2 linked regions of the Tardiphaga sp. 709 genome follow. The protein of the gene in region 1 interacts with the protein of each later gene in a pairwise test. Links are inferred from orthologs where the notes say so. Each region holds a gene or a part of one and is shown on either strand. Other genes may lie near its edges.

Evidence for each region.
Region 2: the proteins of gyrA (region 1) and gyrB interact in binary tests that used the Escherichia coli proteins (3 or more experiments, as listed by UniProt). The link is inferred for Tardiphaga sp. 709 from one-to-one orthologs.

The regions. Positions count from the first base shown.
Region 1 is NZ_CP135529.1:174,140-177,529, forward strand. Bases 66-3,385 are described here. They hold gyrA (DNA gyrase subunit A), read left to right. Parts: upstream 66-413; coding sequence 414-3,185; downstream 3,186-3,385. Other genes in these bases: RSO67_RS00865 (DUF2306 domain-containing protein), read left to right, coding at 66-208. Also shown: more of RSO67_RS00865, read left to right, coding at 1-65. UniProt on the Escherichia coli protein: A type II topoisomerase that negatively supercoils closed circular double-stranded (ds) DNA in an ATP-dependent manner to maintain chromosomes in an underwound state.
Region 2 is NZ_CP135529.1:3,425,355-3,428,525, forward strand. The notes cover bases 10-3,110. They hold gyrB (DNA topoisomerase (ATP-hydrolyzing) subunit B), read left to right. Parts: upstream 10-389; coding sequence 390-2,831; downstream 2,832-3,110. Other genes in these bases: RSO67_RS16740 (FUSC family protein), read left to right, coding at 10-163; RSO67_RS16750 (ABC transporter substrate-binding protein), read right to left, coding at 2,898-3,110. In the rest of the region: more of RSO67_RS16740, read left to right, coding at 1-9; more of RSO67_RS16750, read right to left, coding at 3,111-3,171. UniProt on the Escherichia coli protein: DNA gyrase negatively supercoils closed circular double-stranded DNA in an ATP-dependent manner to maintain chromosomes in an underwound state.

The DNA of each region.
Region 1 (3,390 bases):
CCGGCTGTGGCGGGACTGGAGCCCGATCCATCTGCTGTCGATCATGGCACCGGTGATGCTCGTGCTCGGCGTGATCGCGGCACGCCGGCACCGCGTCAGAGCGCATGCCATCACCATGATTTCGATCTTCGCCGGCGCCCTGGTGATCGCCGGCGCGTTCACCCTGGTGCCCGGCCGGGTCATGCACACCGTGGTGTTCGGTCGCTAGATTGCTGCAAGACGGCCGCATGAGTTTCGCAAGATTCGGCGGGTTCGGGCTGGCTTATTCGGGGCCAGTTCACAAGCCCTGTACAGCTCCCGTAAGCATTTGAAAAATCAGCAGGAAAATAGAGCCGCGGGCGTTGTCTGCGGGGTGGCTTGAAGTCGCGCGATGCGCTATATGATTCCCAGCAAAACCTGACCGGAAATCATCCTTGTCCGACACTGAAGACCAGAAGCCTGGGGAGCCACCGGCCCCCTCGGATATTCGTCCCGTATCCATCCTCGATGAGATGAAGCGTTCGTATCTCGATTACGCCATGAGCGTGATCGTGGCGCGTGCGCTGCCGGATGCGCGTGACGGCTTGAAGCCGGTGCATCGCCGCATTCTCTATGCAATGTATGAGAACGGCTTCGAGTGGAACAAGCCGTATCGCAAGTCAGCGCGAACCGTTGGCGACGTGATCGGTAAGTATCATCCGCACGGCGACCAGTCGGTCTATGATGCCATGGTCCGCATGGCGCAGGACTTCTCGATGCGCGTGCCGCTGATCGACGGTCAGGGCAATTTCGGCTCGGTGGATGGCGATCAGGCCGCCGCGATGCGATACACGGAATCGCGCCTGACCAAGATCGCGCAGTCGCTGCTCGACGATCTCGACAAGGACACCGTCGACTATCAGGACAACTACGATGGCTCGTTCCGTGAGCCACGCGTGCTGCCGGCGAAGTTCCCGAATCTGCTGGTGAATGGCGGCGGCGGCATTGCCGTCGGCATGGCCACCAACATCCCGCCGCATAATCTCGGCGAAGTCATCGACGCCTGCGTCGCGCTGATCGATGATCCGTCACTGACCATTGACGATCTGAACAAGATCATCCCGGGTCCGGATTTCCCGACGGGTGGCATCATTCTCGGCCGCGCCGGGATTCGTACGGCCTATCACACCGGCCGCGGTTCCATCGTGATGCGCGGCAAGGTCTCGATCGAGCCGACGCGCAAGGATCGCGAAGCGATCATCGTCTCTGAAATCCCGTACCAGGTGAACAAGGCCACCATGGTCGAGCGCATCGCCGAACTGGTGCGCGACAAGAAGATCGAAGGCATCTCCGATCTCAGAGACGAATCCGACCGCGACGGTTTTCGTGTCGTCGTCGAATTGAAGCGGGACGCGGTGCCCGAGGTGGTGCTCAACCAGCTATACAAGTTCACGCCGCTGCAGACCAATTTCGGCGCCAACATGGTGGCGCTCGACACCGGCCGTCCGTTGCTGATGAACCTGAAGGATCTGCTGACGATCTTCGTCGCGTTCCGCGAACAGGTCGTCACGCGCCGTACCAAGTTCCTGCTCAACAAGGCGCGCGATCGCGCGCATATCCTCGTCGGCCTCGCGATTGCAGTGGCGAATATCGACGAGGTCATTCGTGTCATTCGTACCTCACCGGACCCCGCCACTGCACGTGACATCCTGATGGAGCGTCATTGGCCCGCGCAGGATGTGGCGACGATGATGATGCTGATCGACGATCCGCGTCATCGCCTCGAGGAAGACGGCACCGCGCGGCTGTCCTTCGAACAGGCCAAGGCCATTCTCGATCTGCGACTGGCTCGCTTGACAGCTCTGGGTCGCGAAGAAATCTCCGACGAGCTGGACAAGCTCGCTGTCGAGATTGCGGACTATCTGGAGATCCTGCGTTCGCGCGCGCGCGTCCAGGGCATCATCAAGGACGAACTCGGTGCGGTGAAGTCGGAATTCGCGACACCGCGCAAGACCGTCATCATGGAGCAGGAAGGCGAGGTCGAAGACGAAGACCTGATCCAGCGCGAAGACATGGTGGTGACGGTGTCGCATCATGGCTACGTCAAGCGCGTGCCGCTTTCGACCTATCGGGCCCAGCGCCGCGGCGGCAAAGGGCGCTCGGGCATGGCGACGCGCGACGAGGATTTCGTCTCGCGTCTGTTTGTAGCCTCGACCCATACGCCGGTGCTGTTCTTCTCGTCGCGCGGCCAGGTCTATAAGGAAAAGGTCTGGCGTCTGCCGATCGCGCCGCCAAACGGGCGCGGCAAGGCGATGATCAACATCCTGCCGCTGGAGCAGGGCGAACGTATCACCACGATCATGCCGTTGCCTGAGGATGAGGCGACGTGGAACGATCTTGACGTGATGTTCGCGACCACTGGCGGCAATGTCCGCCGCAACAAGCTCTCTGACTTCGTCGATGTCAGGCGCTCCGGCATCATCGCGATGAAGCTCGATGAGGGCGAAGCGATCGTCGATGTGCAGATCGCCACCGAACATGATGACGTGCTGCTGACCGCTGCCGGCGGCCAGTGCATCCGTTTCCCGGTAACAGACGTGCGTGTGTTCCAGGGCCGCAGTTCGATGGGCGTGCGCGGCATTTCGTTGGCGGAGGGTGACAAGCTGATCTCGCTGACGATCCTGCGCCACCTCGAGGCCAATTCCGACGAGCGTGCGGCCTATCTGCGCCGCGCCAATGCGGTGCGCCGCGGCGGCGCCGAGGAGCGTGCCGATGTCGCGGACGAAGCGGCGGCTGCCGTGGAGACCGAAGAGGCGACGGGGGCCATCGAACTCGGCGAGCAGCGCTATGTGGAAATGTCGGCATCCGAGCAGTTTGTGCTGACCATCAGCGAGAACGGCTACGGCAAGCGGACCTCGTCGTTCGAGTACCGCACCACCGGACGCGGCGGCAAGGGTATCGTCGCGATGTCGGTCAACAACCGGAATGGCAAGCTGATCGCTTCGTTCCCGGTCGAGGACAGCGACCAGATCATGCTTGTCACCGACAAGGGCCAGCTCATCCGCTGCCCGGTGGAAGGTATCCGCATTGCCGGCCGTTCGACCCAGGGCGTCATCGTGTTCAACACGGCTGACGACGAGCACGTCGTGTCGGTCGAGCATATCGGCGAGGCGGGCGAGGGCGAAGAGGGCGAGAACGGCAACGGTGCGCCGGTGGCGGAGGGCTGAGGTTCATCGCTCTGGCTTGCAACACGTGAAGCGAAAAGCCTGCAGTTTATGCTGCGGGCTTTTTTGTGTCGACAGGACGCCGTATGTAGGATGGGTTGAGCGCAGCGATACCCATCAATTCCATCGCTGGTGGTGATGGGCGCTGCGCTGAACCAAGCCCATCGCTTACCATAGCGGAGCGAGACGATCTGCGAGGGAGGTTCGA
Region 2 (3,171 bases), 3.3 Mb from region 1 along the record:
CAACTACGCCAATGCCGCCCTGGAGCCCGGCTATGACCGCCTGTTTGGCATTCTGTTCGGGATGGTGTTGCTGGAGCCGGTCGTGCTGGCCGTGCATTTAATCGCCCGGCGCGGCCTGAAGGGGACCCCCGCCAAACCGGCTGTGGGATTGGCCGAAAAATAGCCTCTCGGATGCACGCAAGCCGGGCATTTCGACGCCCGGAACAGGCGCGAAATCAGGCTACGAAAACGGCCTCAAATCGGCTTGAAACGGCGCCAAAAAAACCTATTTATTCAATAACTTGCTGCGCGTTACTTTGCGCTAGGCGCAATGCGCCTTTCATGGCACAAATAGAGCGATTCAGGCGCCGTTTTCCGCGCTGATTCGGCACACCTTCGAAGGCCCCTACATGACTGAACCAGCCCGGCAACCTATCGCCGACACTGAGCATGCCATTCCCATCGAATACGGTGCGGAATCGATCCGGGTCCTGAAGGGACTCGACGCCGTCCGCAAGCGCCCGGGCATGTATATCGGCGACACGGATGACGGTTCCGGCCTGCATCACATGGTCTACGAAGTCGTCGACAACGCGATCGACGAAGCGTTGGCCGGTCACGCCAGCGCCGTCGAAGTCATTCTGAATGCCGATGGTTCGGTGACGGTGCGCGACGATGGTCGCGGCATTCCCGTCGACATCCACAAGGGCGAAGGCATCTCGGCAGCCGAGGTCATCATGACCCAGCTCCATGCCGGCGGAAAATTCGACCAGAACTCCTACAAGGTGTCCGGCGGTCTGCATGGCGTCGGCGTGTCCGTCGTCAACGCGCTGTCGAGCAAGCTGATCCTTCGCGTCTGGCGCAACGACAAAGAGCACCGCATCGAATTCGCCCATGGCGACGCGGTGGCGCCGCTCTCGGTGGTCGGCGATGCCAATGGCAGGCGCGGCACCGAAGTGACGTTCTATGCCTCGGCGGAAACCTTCACGACACTCGAATATGATTTCGCGACACTCGAACATCGTCTGCGCGAACTCGCCTTCCTGAATTCCGGCGTCAACATCAGATTGTCGGATCTGCGTCATCCGGTCGAGAAGACCGAGAACATGATGTATGAGGGCGGCGTCGAGGAATTCGTCAAATATCTCGACCGCAACAAGAAGGCGATGGTGCCGACGCCGATCGTAATGCGCGCCGAACAGAGCGGCATCAGTGTCGAAGTCGCGATGTGGTGGAACGACAGCTACCACGAAAACGTACTGTGTTTTACCAACAACATCCCGCAGCGTGACGGCGGCACGCATCTGGCCGGTTTCCGCGGCGCGTTGACGCGTCAGGTCAACGGCTATGCCGAAGTTGTCGCCAAGAAGGAAAAGATCGCTCTGACCGGCGACGATTGCCGCGAAGGTCTCACTGCCGTGCTGTCAGTGAAAGTGCCCGATCCGAAATTTTCGTCGCAGACCAAGGACAAGCTGGTGTCCTCGGAAGTGCGTCCGGTGGTCGAGAACGTTCTCAACGAAGCCCTCGCCTCGTGGTTCGAGGAACATCCGACCGAAGCCAAGATCATCGTTAGCAAGGTGATCGAGGCCGGCGCTGCCCGCGAAGCCGCCCGCAAGGCCCGCGAACTGACCCGGCGCAAGGGCGCGCTGGATATCGCCTCCCTGCCCGGCAAGCTGGCTGACTGTCAGGAGCGCGATCCCGCCAAGTCCGAACTGTTCATCGTCGAGGGTGACTCGGCAGGCGGCTCCGCGAAACAGGGCCGCAACCGCGAATTCCAGGCCGTGCTGCCGCTGCGCGGCAAGATCCTCAATGTCGAGCGCGCCCGCTTCGACAAGATGCTCGGCTCCGAACAGATCGGCACGCTGATCACGGCGCTCGGCACCGGCATCGGCCGCGACGACTTCGACCTGTCGAAACTGCGTTATCACAAGATTATCCTGATGACGGACGCCGACGTCGATGGCGCGCATATCCGCACGTTGCTACTGACGTTCTTCTTCCGCCAGATGCCGACGCTGATCGAAGGCGGTTATCTCTACATCGCTCAGCCGCCGCTTTACAAAGTGACGCGCGGCAAGTCCGAGCAATACCTCAAGGACGAGCGGGCGCTGGAAGATTACCTGATCGATACCGGTCTCGACGACTGCATCTTCAAGCTCGCTTCGGGCGAGGATCGCACAGGCCGCGATCTGCTGGCGCTGGTGGAAGATGCCCGCATCATCCGCGGCACGCTCAACAATCTGCACTCGCGCTATAATCGCAAAGTCGTCGAGCAGGCTGCAATCGCTGGCGTGCTCAATCCGCGGGTCACCGCTGATCTCGCCACCGCCAATGCCGCTGCCGACTACATCGCGAAGCGACTGGACGCGCTGGCCGACGAAGTCGAGCGTGGCTGGATCGGTGAATTCCGCGAAGGCCAGGGCTTCTTCTTCGAACGCACGATTCGCGGTGTGAAGGACGTCTCCTTCATCGACGACGCCCTGCTCGGCTCCGCCGATGCGCGCAAGCTCGACGAATATGCCGGCAGCCTGCAGGAGGCCTACCCGAAATCCGGCGTCCTGCGCCGCAAGGACATCGAATTCCCGATCCACGGCCCTGTCAGCCTGTTCGAGGCCGTGACCGACGCCGGCCGCAAGGGCGTGGCCCTGCAGCGCTACAAAGGTCTTGGCGAGATGAACCCCGGCCAGCTCTGGGAAACCACGCTCGACACCAATGAGCGTTCGCTGCTGCAAGTCCGGGTCAAGGAAGTCGACGAGGCCGACGACATCTTCACCAAACTGATGGGCGATGTGGTCGAACCGCGCCGCGAATTTATCCAGGACAATTCGCTCAGCGCGAATGTGGACGTGTAAGCCGATCGTACCCGGAGATAAGATTGAAAAGGCCCGCCATTCTTGGCGGGCCTTTTTGCGTTTATCCTACTTTTTTACCAGCGGGCAGCGCGACTGCTCCAACGGCTGGAAGGCCTGATCTGCGGGGATCGTGGCGAGCAGCTTGTAGTAATCCCAGGGCGCCTTGGACTCGTTCGGCTTCTTCACCTCGAACAGATACATGTCGTGGACCATACGACCGTCTTCGCGGATCTTGCCGTTCTTGTAGAACACGTCATCGACGGGCAGTTCACGCATCTTCTTCATCACCTCTTCGGTGCTGTCGGTGCCGGCGGCCTGAACGGCCTTCAGATAATGCAGT